Regions from separate parts of the Streptomyces flavusporus genome, predicted to be linked through region 3. Evidence: riboswitches for the same ligand, from Rfam matches in the RefSeq annotation. Region 3 holds a riboswitch; each other region holds the start of a gene.
The links. A riboswitch is a leader RNA that binds a small molecule or an ion and turns the genes downstream of it on or off. The one in region 3 is predicted to bind cyclic di-AMP.
Positions count from the first base shown of each region.

Region 1: it holds a riboswitch for cyclic di-AMP, as region 3 does, so the genes downstream of both, ACKTSN_RS06550 (M23 family metallopeptidase) here and ACKTSN_RS27885 (transglycosylase family protein) in region 3, are expected to answer to the same signal.
Region 2: it holds a riboswitch for cyclic di-AMP, as region 3 does, so the genes downstream of both, ACKTSN_RS40810 (C40 family peptidase) here and ACKTSN_RS27885 (transglycosylase family protein) in region 3, are expected to answer to the same signal.
Region 4: it holds a riboswitch for cyclic di-AMP, as region 3 does, so the genes downstream of both, ACKTSN_RS18580 (C40 family peptidase) here and ACKTSN_RS27885 (transglycosylase family protein) in region 3, are expected to answer to the same signal.

Region 1 is NZ_CP176503.1:1,305,944-1,309,418, forward strand. Features, by position in the region: gene ACKTSN_RS06545 (SGNH/GDSL hydrolase family protein) at 1-399, opposite strand, end outside; gene ACKTSN_RS06550 (M23 family metallopeptidase) at 612-1,628, opposite strand; cyclic di-AMP (ydaO/yuaA leader) riboswitch at 1,631-1,790, opposite strand; gene ACKTSN_RS06555 (alpha-galactosidase) at 2,098-3,475, opposite strand, start outside.
Region 2 is NZ_CP176503.1:8,672,331-8,675,805, reverse strand. Features, by position in the region: gene ACKTSN_RS40820 (ATP-dependent Clp protease proteolytic subunit) at 1-404, shown strand, start outside; gene ACKTSN_RS40815 (hypothetical protein) at 412-720, shown strand; cyclic di-AMP (ydaO/yuaA leader) riboswitch at 1,070-1,259, shown strand; gene ACKTSN_RS40810 (C40 family peptidase) at 1,264-1,737, shown strand; gene ACKTSN_RS40805 (ATP-binding protein) at 1,895-2,353, opposite strand; gene ACKTSN_RS40800 (helix-turn-helix domain-containing protein) at 2,566-3,423, shown strand; gene ACKTSN_RS40795 (DUF397 domain-containing protein) at 3,433-3,475, shown strand, end outside.
Region 3 is NZ_CP176503.1:5,880,094-5,883,568, forward strand. Features, by position in the region: gene ACKTSN_RS27880 (transglycosylase family protein) at 33-1,031, shown strand; cyclic di-AMP (ydaO/yuaA leader) riboswitch at 1,214-1,382, shown strand; gene ACKTSN_RS27885 (transglycosylase family protein) at 1,387-2,082, shown strand; gene eno (phosphopyruvate hydratase) at 2,437-3,475, shown strand, end outside.
Region 4 is NZ_CP176503.1:3,943,528-3,947,002, forward strand. Features, by position in the region: gene pcrA (DNA helicase PcrA) at 1-1,451, opposite strand, end outside; cyclic di-AMP (ydaO/yuaA leader) riboswitch at 1,758-1,929, shown strand; gene ACKTSN_RS18580 (C40 family peptidase) at 1,938-3,125, shown strand; gene ACKTSN_RS18585 (tellurite resistance/C4-dicarboxylate transporter family protein) at 3,385-3,475, shown strand, end outside.

The sequences.
Region 1 (3,475 bases), 4.6 Mb from region 3:
CTTGCCGCGCAGGTGCTTCAGCAGGGGTACGCCCCGGGTGTCGAAGCCGGTCGTCACCATCACCGTGCCCGCGACGGCCGTCAGCGCGGCGATCGCCCGCTCGAAGCGCTCGGCGACGTCGTCCGGGTCGGTGCCGGGCCGGAGGATGTCGTTGCCTCCGGCGCAGAACGAGACCAGGTCCGGCGCGAGTTCGACGGCCCGCGGAAGCTGGTCCGCCACGATCTGGTCGAGCAGTTTTCCGCGCACGGCGAGGTTCGTGTACTGGAAGTCACCCTCGGCTCGGCGGTCCGCGAGCAGTACGGCGAAGCGGTCGGCCCAGCCGACGAACGCCCCGCCGGGGCCGGGGTCGCCTACGCCCTCGGTGAAGCTGTCCCCCACCGCCACGTACGACCCGATCACTGATCTGCTGTCATTCTTCGAATCGTCTGCCACGTCGGGACATGATTCCGCGTCGAATGTGACCTACGCGACCGTAGGAAGGGGTTGACGGTCGGTGAGATAAGCCACTGCCAAAGGATTGGTCAATTGCGGAATAACCCCTGCGTCCGCACACACCGAAGGCCGGACCCGGGGATCGGGGTCCGGCCTTCGGTGTGTGCGAGGCGCGTGCGTCAGCCGACGGAGACTCCGTGCGAGCGGAGGTACGCGACCGGGTCCACGTCCGAGCCGTAGTCCGGAGTGGTGCGAATCTCGAAGTGCAGGTGCGGGCCGGTCGAGTTGCCGGTCGAACCCGAGAAGCCGATCTGCTGGCCCGCGGTCACGGTCTGGCCGCTGGAGACGGACAACGAGGACAAGTGGGCGTACTGGGCGTAGTAGCCGTCGGCCAGCTTGATGACGACCTGGTTGCCGTACGCACCGGCCCAGCCCGCGGAGACGACCGTGCCGGCGCCCACGGCCTTGAGCGGGGTGCCCGTCGGGGTGACGAAGTCGACGCCGGTGTGGTAGCCGCTGGACCACATGCTGCCCGCCACCTTGTAGGCGGTGCTGACGGCGGCGCTGTCCACGGGGGCGGAGAAGCCGGTGGAGGTGCCGGCGGCGGTCTGGGCGGCCGTCGACGCGTTCGACGAGGAGGACTCGGCGGACGACGACTGGTCGGACGACTTCGCCGAGGACTCCGTCGAGTTCGACGACTCCGACGACTTCGACGACTTCGACGCCTCGGAGGACTCAGACGACTCCGACGAAGAGGAGGAAGGAGACGAAGGGGACGACGGCTTGTCCGTGCTCGCCGCGGCCTTCTTGCCGATCGTGAGCTTCAGGCCGGGGTGGATCAGCGACGGGTTGTCGCCGACGACCTCACGGTTGTCCTGGTAGAGCTTCTGCCAGCCACCGCTGACGTTCTGCTCCTCGGCGATCTTCGCAAGGTAGTCGCCGACCTTCACCGAATAGGTCTTCACACCGGCGTTCTTCGCGGCGGACTTCTTTTCGGCGGCCTTCTTCTGAGTGGCGGCCTTCTCTGCGGCGACCGACTGAACGGCGCTTTCCGGAGCGGACTGCGCAGTGGCGGCATGGGCGCCGGTGGCCCCCATCAGCGGGAGGGCGAGTGCGGCGCCACCGGTTCCGGCAATGGCGATGGAACGGGTGAAACGCTGGATCTTCGGACGGCGGTGCTTACCCTTCGCGGGCATGGCGAATTCCTCTCCGGCGCCTGCGAGGTGAGCTGTCGGGTGCGGGCTGGAGATGCCCGGCCGCGCCGAAACGCGGCTGTACCCCTAGCCGTTCCGGAGACCGGAACAGGCATTTGTACCTGTGGGTCCCCCGCTCCTGCCGTACACGGGTGAGTTTGCGCGGGCACCGGGCGGCGGCAGGATTAGGCGTCCGCCCGGATCGGTGTGGAACGTAAGCGACCGAGACGCAACGGGACAAGCAAGAGGTTCCGCGCGAACGCCTACTTCTTGATCAGTTCACCGAATTCACGGTCACCCTCCGTGAATTCCGGAAACGTCACATTCCGCAAATGCCCTTGAAAAGCGCTTGAATTACGTGGACATGACGGGCGACTCACGGTCACGGATATGACGCTGCTCACGTGACGTCGCTCCAGGTTCCTTTATTCCCGACCGAGTTGGAATGAAGAGGTCAATTCGGACAGAAGAGTCAGATGCGGCGCAGTCGGAGAACCGTCGCATCGAGGTCACCCCGCAGTCCGGTGCGCAGTCCGTGGTGCAGCAGCACGGCACCCCGGTGCACTTCGCCCGTTTCGCGGCATTCGTACGACGCGGTGGGGTCGAGACCGCGCAGCCGCAGCGCCGGGACGGGTTCCCCGTAGCTCTGCGCCTGAAGCCATGCGAGTACGACGGCCTCGTCGCCACGTACGTACTGGACGGCGCTCAGCCCACCCCGTGGCGGCCGCAGCCGGTGGAGGTCCCCGCGCTGCACGAGTGGCCGGATCTCCTTGTAGAGCGCCACCCAGTCCCGGGCCTCCGCGAGTTCCTCGTCGGCCCACCGGGTGAGGTCGCCCCCGACGCCGAGCACCCCGGCCATGGCACTGACGAAGCGGAAGCGCAGCGAGCTGATCCGGCCGTTGAGCTGGGTGTTGGGACTGTCGGTGACCCAGGCGGCCATCATGCGCGCGGGGTGGATCTGACTGAAGCCGTCCTGGATGGCGAGCCGATCGAGCGGATCGGTGTTGTCGGAGGCCCACACCTGGTCGGTACGGCTCATCACACCGAGGTCGATGCGACCGCCGCCACCCGAGCAGGACTCGAAGGCGACACCGGGGTGGGCCGCCCGCAGCCGGTCCAACAGGGCGTACACGGCGCGCACATGGTCGACCCACAGTCGCTGCGGATATGGCTCACCGGGCCAGCCGGCATCGGTGAAGCAACGGTTGAAGTCCCACTTGACGTAGTCGATCGGGGCGCTGGACAGGAGCCCGTGCAGCTGCTCCCAGAGGTAGTCCTGCACATTCTCCCGCGCGAGGTTCAATACGAGCTGATTGCGAAGTTCTGTCCGCTTTCTCCCGGGTTGGAACTGCACCCAGTCCGGGTGGGCGCGGTACAGCTCGCTGTCGGGATTGACCATCTCGGGCTCGACCCAGATCCCGAACTGCATCCCGAGGGCGTGCACGTCGTCGGCGAGCGGCTTGAGTCCGGTCGGGAAGCGGTCGGGGTTGGGTGTCCAGTCGCCGAGCCCGGCGCGGTCGCTGGTGCGGGTCCCGAACCAGCCGTCGTCGACCACGAACAGCTCGACGCCGATCGCCGCGGCCCGCCGGGCGAGCGCCCGCTGCTGCTCCTCGCTGATGTCGAACTCGGTGGCCTCCCAGGAGTTGAACAGCACCGGCCGGTCCCGCTCGGCGTCCGGAATGACGTACGCCCGCTGGTAGGCGTGCCAGGCGCGGCTGGCACCGCCGAAGCCGCCGTCGCTCCAGAGGCCGGCGAAGACAGGGGTGGTGAAGGACTCCCCCGCCGCCAGCCGCAGCAGGCCGGAGTCGTCGTAGCCGGCTCCGCCGGTGATCTGCACGCGCGCGTCCGGC
Region 2 (3,475 bases), 2.8 Mb from region 3:
GCGCCATGTCGGCCGTGTACGACACGATGCGGTTCGTGGGCTGCGACGTGGAGACGATCTGCCTCGGGCAGGCCGGATCGTCCGCCGCGGTCCTGCTGGCCGCCGGCACGCCGGGCAAGCGATACGCGCTGCCCGGCGCCCGGGTGGCGGTCCGTCAGCCGAGCCTGCCCGAGCCGATCGAGGGACAGGCCAGCGATCTCGCCATCCAGGCCGAGGAGTTGGCCCGCGTCCGGGCCCGCCTGGAGGAGATGCTCGTACGGCACACGGGGCGGACTCCGGAGCAGGTCGGCGCGGACATCGAGCGGGACAAGATCCTCACCGCCCAGGAGGCGCTGGAGTACGGCCTGATCGACCGGATCATCCCCAGCCGCAAGGCCTCGCGCACCGCGTCCGGCGCGAAGTGAGCCGCGGATGCTGCCACCGGAACTTCCGCCGCTGCCCGCACTGACCCGCGCCGAGGGCGAGGTGATCGACCGTTACCTGGACGTGGTGGACCTGCTCGGCCGGATCAATCCGGCCCACGAAGGGGACACCTACCGTGGACTGCGCGCCGCCCAGGCGCTGGTGCGCAAGGCCGTCGAACTGCGCGACGCGCTCGCACTGATGCACCAGCGGGGCGAGACCGAGCTGCACGCCCCGACCCTCGCGCGGGCGCTGCGCGTCCTGGACGGCGAACGCCGCACGGCGCGGGTCATCGTTCCACCGCGCTCCGACAGTTGACGCACCCCCAGTCGGCCCGGCTCGTCAACCCTCAAGATGCCGTCTCCGGGCCGGAGTTGAAACGGACCAAAAGGCGTACCCCCGCCCGGAGTATCCGAGCATACTTTTTTGGAGCCGCTGCACTTGCGCAACAGACATGCCTCCGGGGCGGAATAGAGCATTCCAGCGCTGGTCCGGGGGCTCGCAGCACCCTTGACATCCGCTCGAACAGCAGGCTGTCCACCCGAACGGGTGAGTGGTGAGTAACAACACAAACCCCGGTTCCGTTGGGATTTTCGGACATTCGTGAGTCAAGATCCGTGACGACGACAAGACCCCGCCGCGGCGGCGGGGCGATCCGGGCGGACGCCGAGTCCTGCCGCCGCCCGGATGACGGGTCGACAGGAGTGGATCGGCAGGAGTGGAGGACCCAGGCACGACGGGTCGCCGGAGCGCATGTTCCGAGCAGCCCTTGGGGTGAAGCCGCGATGACGCGGCCGGGCCACTTCGCCAGCCCGAATCCGACAGGTCATCCTTCACAGGCGGCTGACGAAGGGTTGCGCAATGACAGCGCTCAATCGTGTCCCGTCACTCATGGCCCGGGCCGGTACGGCCTCGGCCCTCACCCTGGCCGCGGTGGGCGGCTCCGTCGTGGTTCCGGGTGTCGCCTCCGAGGCCGCTGCCGCCTCGCCGGCGCACAAGGCGCTGCAGATCGCGGCGTCGAAGAAGGGCTCCCCGTACGCGTGGGGCGCCACCGGGCCGCGCAGGTTCGACTGCTCCGGGCTCACGCTGTACTCGTACAAGAAGGCCGGCAAGAAGCTGCCTCGTACGGCTGCCCAGCAGTACAACAAGACCCGCCACATCTCGGCCAAGAACCGCAAGGCCGGCGATCTCGTGTTCTTCCACTCGGGGTCCAGCGTCTACCACGTCGGGATCTACGCCGGAAAGGGGAAGATCTGGCACGCTCCGAAGACCGGGGACGTGGTCAGGCTGCAGAAGATCTGGACGAGGAGCGTCTGGTACGGCCGGGTCTCCTGACCCCTGGGGCGCGGTGGCGGCGGTGCCCTGACGCATCGCCACCGCCCCGCCCGTGCGCCCCGGCCCGCCCTGCACCTGGAGCAGGGCCGGGACCGCCCGCGCCGTCCATGACGCACCCGGGCACGGGCGGCGCACTGCGCTGCCTGGTGGACGCGCCCTACGGCTCCTGCGGCCCCGCCGCCGGCACCGGCCGCGCGGGAACGGTCCACGGCAGTTCGACGGAGACCGTCTTGCCGCCCTCGCGGGTGGGACGCACCCGCAGCCGCCCCCCGCACTCGTTGGTCAGCCAGCGGATGATGACCATGCCGCGGCCGTTGTCCTGCTGAACGGCGGCCGGCAACCGCTTGGGGAAGCGCGGGTGACTGTCGGTCACGCCGATGCGCAGCTGTTCGTCGCGGTCGAGTTCGATGTCCACCGTGAAGGTGGGTGACTGGCCGAAGGTGTGCTGTACGGCGTTGGTGGCGAGTTCGGAGACGATGAGCCGGATGGTGTCGGCCACCTCACTGTCCGGCGCCAGGCCCCACTCCGCGAGGGTGCTGACCACGTAGCCGCGAGCCGCGGAGACCGAGGCTGGATCGCTCGGCAGAGTGACGGATGCTTCCAGATGGTCTGCCATGGCGAGGTCGTCCCTTTCCCACGGGACCGCAGTCCGACACGGAGCGGATGGTTCGAGTACGGTCCCGGACTGGTGCTTCGTCGCCAGACTGCCACTACCGCGCCGGTCACAGTGGCGATCCACCAAGATATGCATATATCTGTCGCTCGAAGCGGTGAACTCTGCGACGGCAGACCGTATTTGGGCGGCTCAGAAGGAGTAAGGAGTCTCCCATGCAGCACGGCCCCGCGGTGCGCCGTCGGAAACTTGGTGCCGAATTGCGCACACTGCGCAGCCGCGCCGGCCTCACGAGCGGCGAGGCGGCCCGGCTCGTGGGCTGGCACCAGTCGAAGGTGAGCCGGGTCGAGACCGGCGCGAGCGGGGTGAAACCGGCCGACGTGCGGTTACTCCTGGATGCCTACCGGGTGACGGACTCCCAACTCCGCGAAGTGCTCATGACGTTGGCGGACTCCGGCGGCCACGGCCGGGACCACTGGTGGCACGCCTACCGCGGGGTGCTGCCGCCCACCTACCGGGACTTCATCAGCCTGGAGTCCCAGGCGAGCGCGATGCGCACACTGGAGACCTCCGTCGTCCCCGGGCTGCTCCAGACGCCCGAGTACGCGCGTGCGGTGACCCGGGCCGCGGTGGAGGGCCTGGACGAGGACCGGCTCGACGCCCTGGTGGAGGTACGCCTGGCCCGGCAGGACGTGCTGCGTTCGCAGCCACCCCTGGCGCTGAGCGCCGTACTGGACGAGACGGTGCTGCGCCGGGAGGTCGGCGGACCGGATGTCATGGCCCGGCAGCTGGAGCGGCTGGTGGAGGCGGCCCGGCTGCCCCAAGTGCGACTCCAGGTGTTGCCGTTCGCGGCCGGAGCCCACATCGGCATCACCGGACCTTTCGTTGTCTTCTCATTTCCGAGCACTTCTGATCTGGATGTGGTTGTTCTCGACCACTTGACGAGTAGCCTCTACCTCGAGCGGAAAGAAGACGTAGAGGCCTACACCGAGGCCTTCAACGTCCTTCAGTTCCATGCCCTTTCGCCCGAGGACTCGTTGGACTACATCGCCGGGATAGGTGACGGCGCGTAAGGAGGCACCATGACCGCACTGCCTCGGAACGTACCTTCCAGCACTCGACTGC
Region 3 (3,475 bases):
CCGGTCACTGCTGTCTCGCGAAAGGTCCCCGCATGCTCTCCGGGAACGGTCGTCACCGTCGCCCCCGTCAGGCTCCGGCTCTCGTTGTCGCGGCCGGCGTGACCGGGTCCGCCATCGCCATCCCACTCCTCGGCGCCACCGGCGCGAGCGCGGCCAGCGGCACGACGTGGGACCGGGTGGCGGAGTGTGAGAGCGGCGGCTCCTGGAGCGCCAACGCGGGCGACGGGTACTACGGAGGACTGCAGTTGTCCCAGGAGAACTGGGAGCGGTACGGCGGCCTCACGTACGCGGCCAGAGCCGACCAGGCCAGCCGTTCGCAGCAGATAGCCGTCGCCGAGCGGCTCCTCGCGGACCAGGGCGTGGGCGCATGGGGCACCTGCGGGCTCACCGCCGGTCTCGACGCCGACAAGGATTCGGCCGACGTGGACACGGGTGTGGCCGGTGACACCTCGTCGGACACTTCCGAGAGCCTGCGCAACTCGCTCGGCTTGTCCAACTCGTCCGGTTCCTCCAGCTCACCCGATTCATCTGATTCGGCAGAGTCTTCGCCTGAATCCACCGAGCCGTCCCCTTCATCTGGCTCGTCATCGAATGCGGCGGACGGTTCCGCGAGCCCGACGCCCGCCGGCTCCACCTCGGACAACTCGCAGGGATCCGACAGCTCGCCCACAGTCACCCCAAAGGCAACGGACTCGGACAACTCGGGGCAGAGTGAAGGCGATTCCGGTCTGATCGACACCGGTACGGGCAAGCATCGCGGCGACAGCGCCGACGAGGATGCCGCCGGCGCTCGTACGACCGAGTCCTCGGGTCGCCACGCCTCGCGCGACAGCGCCTTCGCGCGCGATGTCGCCGACGGGTCGTACACCGTGCGCGAGGGGGACAGTCTCTGGGGTATCGCCGACTCCCATGGCGTCCAAGGGGGATGGTCCGTGCTGTATGCGGACAACAAGGAGATCGTCGGCGCCGACCCCAACCACATCATCCCCGGTCAGACGCTGGATGTCGGGGGCGAACCGGGCGAAAAGTAGCGGGAGTTCACGTCATACTTCGCGCCTAATGTCCTGTTTGGTGAAAGTGTGGGATGAGTCTCAGAGGCCCTGATTCTCTTTGAAATTCCGCCAATCGCGTGTCTACGGTCATGACCGCTCGCCAACGCGAGCCCCGGCTGCCGCAACGCCGAATCCTGCCAGCGGCCGTTCGGGAACAGTCGTCGCGTCAAGCGCCGTAGGCAGGAGCGGGGGACCCAAGGTAAGCGCCGCACCGGACAGTTGAGCCGGTACGGCTTGGGGTGAAGTCACGCCTCTCCACAGGGGCGTGGCCGGGCAACTCAACCGGCCCGAACCCGACAGCTCACCTCGCAGGCGTCGGTGAGGGGATCCATCCATGCTGTTTTCCAGCAAGGGCAAGCACCGTCGTCCGTCCAAGGCTGCTCGCGTCATAGCCGTCGTCGGCGTCACCGGCGCCGCCGCCGTCGCGGCCCCGCTGATGGCGGCCGGCAGCGCCTCCGCCGCCACCACCTCCGAGTGGGACGCCGTCGCCCAGTGCGAGTCGGGCGGCAACTGGTCCATCAACACCGGCAACGGCTACTACGGCGGTCTGCAGTTCTCCGCCTCCACCTGGGCCGCGTACGGCGGCACGCAGTACGCCGCCACGGCCGACCAGGCCACCAAGGAGCAGCAGATCCAGATCGCCGAGAAGGTGCTCGCGGGTCAGGGCAAGGGTGCCTGGCCGCACTGCGGCACGGGCCTGTCGAACGCCACGTACACCGGCGGTGGCGCGAGCGACTCCTCCTCGGAGGGCTCCTCGCAGAGCGGCACCGAGACCACCACCCGCTCGACCGAGCAGCAGCCGGCCTCCCGTTCGCAGGAGCGCCCGGCGCAGAAGACCGTCACCACCCCGACCGGTGAGAAGGTCGAGAAGGGTGACGGCGAGTACAAGGTCGTCACCGGCGACACCCTCAGCACCATCGCCGCGGAGCACGACGTCAAGGGCGGCTGGGAGAAGCTGTTCCAGCTGAACAAGGGCATCGTCGAGGACGCCGACCTCATCTACCCGGGTCAGCAGCTGCACCTGAAGTGATCCGGATCCACCCGGGTCGGCAGCTTCGCCTGACCTGAAGTGATCCGGGCTTCGCAGACCCCCGTGAGGGTCCCCCGTCCCCACAGGCCCCCGCCCCGGTGCGTGTTCCCCCGTACGCGCCGGGGCGGGGCTTTTGTGTCACCGCTCGTGCCTCGTTCTTCGCTCGGGGCCCTCGTTCTTCGCTCGGGCCCTCATTCTTGAGGAACCGTCTTTGTTCCGTTCGGAAACAATTTACGATCGGTTTCGTCCACGGGGTGGGCGACCGGCTGGCCGATCCCACGGAGCCGGTTAGGCTCATCTCGCAGAGCCGCTGCGGTCCTGCTAAACCGCGTCACATCCACGAAGGAGATGCTCGTGCCGTCCATCGACGTCGTCGTAGCCCGGGAAATCCTGGACTCCCGAGGCAACCCCACGGTCGAGGTCGAGGTCGGCCTCGACGACGGCAGCACGGGTCGTGCCGCCGTCCCGTCCGGCGCCTCCACGGGCGCCTTCGAGGCCATCGAGCTCCGCGACGGCGACCCCAACCGCTACCAGGGCAAGGGCGTCGAGAAGGCCGTCCTGGCCGTCATCGAGCAGATCGGCCCTGAGCTGGTCGGCTACGACGCCACCGAGCAGCGTCTGATCGACCAGGCGATGTTCGACCTGGACGCCACCGACAACAAGGGCTCCCTCGGCGCCAACGCCATCCTCGGCGTCTCGCTCGCCGTCGCGCACGCCGCCTCCGAGGCCAGCGACCTGCCGCTCTTCCGCTACCTGGGCGGCCCGAACGCGCACCTGCTGCCGGTGCCGATGATGAACATCCTGAACGGCGGCTCGCACGCCGACTCCAACGTGGACATCCAGGAGTTCATGATCGCCCCGATCGGCGCGGAGTCCTTCTCCGAGGCCCTGCGCTGGGGCACCGAGGTCTACCACACCCTCAAGAAGGTCCTGAAGAGCAAGGGCCTGGCCACCGGCCTCGGCGACGAGGGCGGCTTCGCCCCGAACCTCGGCTCCAACCGCGAGGCCCTCGACCTCATCCTCGAGGCGATCAAGGAGGCCGGCTACACCCCCGGCGAGCAGATCGCCCTCGCGCTCGACGTCGCCGCGTCCGAGTTCTACAAGGACGGCTCCTACCTCTTCGAGGGCAAGGCGCGCTCGGCCGCCGAGATGACCGAGTACTACGCCGAGCTGGTCGACGCCTACCCGCTGGTCTCCATCGAGGACCCGCTGTTCGAGGACGACTGGGAGGGCTGGAAGACCATCACCGCCAAGCTCGGTGACAAGGTCCAGCTCGTCGGCGACGACCTGTTCGTCACCAACCCCGAGCGCCTGGCCAAGGGCATCGAGGAGGGCGCCGCCAACGCCCTGCTGGTCAAGGTCAACCAGATCGGCTCGCTGACCGAGACCCTGG
Region 4 (3,475 bases), 1.9 Mb from region 3:
CGCAGCGGGACCGAGTCCTCCGGGTTGGCGAGCACGCGCAGGTAGGCCAGGACGTCCCGGACCTCCTTGCGCTCGTAGAAGCGCACGCCGCCGACGACCTTGTAGGGCAGGCCGACGCGGATGAAGATCTCTTCGAAGACACGGGACTGAGCGTTCGTCCGGTAGAAGACGGCGACGTCCCCGGCCTTCGCCTCGCCCGCGTCTGTGAGGCGGTCTATCTCGTCGGCGACGAACTGGGCCTCGTCGTGCTCCGTGTCGGCGACATAGCCGGTGATGCGCGCGCCCGCGCCCGCGTTGGTCCAGAGGTTCTTCGGGCGGCGGGACTCGTTGCGCTCGATGACGGCGTTGGCGGCGGAGAGGATCGTCTGGGTGGAGCGGTAGTTCTGCTCCAGCAGGATCGTCGTCGCGTCCGGGTAGTCCTCCTCGAACTGGAGGATGTTGCGGATGGTCGCCCCGCGGAAGGCGTAGATCGACTGGTCGGCGTCACCCACCACGCACAGCTCGGCGGGTGGCAGGTCGCCCTCGCCGGGTGGTACGTGCTCGCCGGTGCCGACGAGTTCGCGTACGAGGGCGTACTGGGCGTGGTTGGTGTCCTGGTACTCGTCGACCAGTACATGGCGGAAGCGGCGGCGGTAGTGCTCGGCGACATCCGGGAAGGCGCGGAGCAGATTGACCGTCGTCATGATCAGGTCGTCGAAGTCGAGGGCGTTCGCCTCGCGCAGTCGCGACTGGTACAGGGCGTAGGCCTGGGCGAGGGTCTTCTCGAAGCCGTCGGTGGCCTGGGCGGCGAAGTCCTCCTCGTCGATCAGCTCGTTCTTGAGGTTGCTGATCTTGGCGCTGAAGGACTTGGGCGGGTAGCGCTTGGGGTCGAGGTCCAGGTCGCGGCAGACCAGGGCCATGAGGCGCTTGCTGTCGGCGGCGTCATAGATCGAGAACGACGACGTGAAGCCGAGCTTCTTGCTCTCCCGGCGCAGGATGCGCACGCACGCGCTGTGGAAGGTCATGACCCACATCGCGTTCGCGCGCGGGCCGACGAGTTGCTCGACGCGCTCCTTCATCTCGCCGGCGGCCTTGTTGGTGAAGGTGATCGCGAGGATCTGGCCCGGGTGCACGCCCCGCTCGGCGAGGAGGTGGGCGATGCGATGGGTGAGCACGCGGGTCTTGCCGGAGCCGGCGCCGGCCACGATGAGCAGGGGGGAGCCGGAGTGGACGACGGCGGCGCGCTGGTTGTCGTTCAGCCCCTCCAGGAGCGCTGCCGTGTCCACGGCCGGACGCGCGGCGCCGTCACGGTAGTACGCGTCCCGGTCCGGGGGCACGTCGAACTTCCCGCCGAACAGATCGTCCGGGATCGACTCCGGAACGTGATCGTCCTCGGGCGGCGGCGGGTGCTCCTCGTGGGCCCGCGGGGCCTGGAGGTCCGCCAGGAAGCTGTCGTCAAAGAGGCTGCTCATCGCTCTCCGAGTCTAGGGCGCCCCACTGACAACCCGCGGCCGCCCCGAGAACATCCCCGGCCGGAATACCGTCGATCTTGGCGGTGAGGCCGGAATCACATCGGCTGCAGCGGCCGACAACCTTCCATCCCTACCCACCCCACATCGGCTTACTCTCCGAGCCCACCCCACTACCACCCGCGACCACTGACTGGAGGTCACGAAAATGTATCGGGCATATCACCCACCAACCTTCACACACACCACACGAGTTGGCTACCGTGCCGGGCAGGCCGTACGACCCCCACCGGCGAACGTCGCCGGGCCGCACGGCCTCCGCCGAGTCCGGTGCGCCCCCGTGGCTGCCGGAGCCGGGGACCCAACCGACTCTGGGGTGAATCGGTCCAACTCCCTTCCCGGGAGGGGACCGTAGGGCAACCCTTCCGAACCACCCGCCCGAACCCGACAGCTAACCCGGTAGGCGGCCCATGGAAGGAGTCGCCTCCCTTGGCGTCGCACCGCAAGTCGCGTCCCACGGGCGCGCGCGTCGCAGGCATACGGACCCCCGCGCTTGCCACGGCTGCCCTCACGTCTGTGGCCCTGCTCTCCCAGACGGCCAATGCCACCCCCTCGGCCGACGACAAGCCGAGCCTCGAAGAAGTCGAGAAGAAGGTCGACGACCTCTACCGCCAGGCGGAGTCGGCGACCGAGAAGTACAACGCAGCCAAAGAGAAGACCGCGAAACAGCGCAAGCAGGTCGACACCCTCCTCGACGACGTCGCCCAGCGCACCCAGAAGCTCAACGAGGCACGCGAGGAGCTGGGCTCGTACGCGGCGGCGCAGTACCGGACCGGCGCCTCCGCCCCCGACACCGCGACCTTCCTGCTCGCGGACTCGCCGCAGGACTACTTCGACCAGACCCAGCTGATGGGCAGGCTGACCAGCCGTCAGAAGGACGCGGTCGACGACTACTTCACCCAGCAGTCCGCGACGATGGAGAAGCGCCAGGAGGCCACCGAGAGCCTCGAGACGCTCACGGAGTCGCAGAGCGATCTGAAGACGGCCAAGGCCACCGTCCAGAAGAAGCTCGCCGACGCGCGCGAACTGCTGTCGCAACTGACCGCCGAGGAGAAGGCGCGGCTGGCGGCGATCGAGAAGAAGAAGCAGGAGGAGGCCGAGCGCAAGGCCGCGGAGCTCGCCAGGCAGCAGGCAGAGGAGGAGCGGCAGCGCCAGGAGGCCGCCGCGCAGCAGGAGGAGACCGGAAGCGGCTCCTCCACGGATACGGGCACAGGGACCGAGACGGGCTCCGGCACCTCCGCCCCCGACTCCTCGTACGCCACCAAGGCCGAGAAGGCGCTCGCCTTCTCCCGCGCGCAGATCGGCAAGCCGTACGTCTGGGGCGCGACCGGCCCCGACTCCTACGACTGCTCCGGCCTCACCCAGGGCGCGTGGAAGGCCGCCGGCGTCTCCCTCCCGCGCACCACCTACGACCAGGTGAACGCGGGCACCACGGTCTCCCTCGCGGCCGCCCAGCCCGGCGACCTGGTCTTCTTCTACGACGACGTCACCCACGTCGGCATCTACATCGGCAACGGCATGATGATCCACGCCCCGAAGCCCGGCGCGTACGTGCGCGAGGAGTCGATCTACTACGACGGGGAGTCGTCCATCCACAGCGTGGTACGACCGGCCTGAGGGGCGGAGGCAAGGGGCGGGCCGGATGGCACGCCCCGGGGAGGCTTCCGTGGGCACGCGCGCGTGGCGGGTTTACGCAGGCACGCGCGCGTGGGGGGTGCTGTCGGGCAGGCGCGTACGAGAGGCGCCTGCAGGCTCGCGCGCCCGCCGAAACGGCGCACGCTCGGTGTGAGCCCGTTGCCGCGCGCCCGCGTGGTTTTCCACGTGCCTGCGCGCGTGGCCCGCTCGCGCGGCGCGCGGGGCTCCTTAGCATCGGCGCATGCCCGGCTCCTCCCCCCTCCGCGCCTGGTGGGCGCAGCATCCGCCGGCGGCCGGGGCCGCCGTCATGGCGACCGGCATCGTCTCGGTCG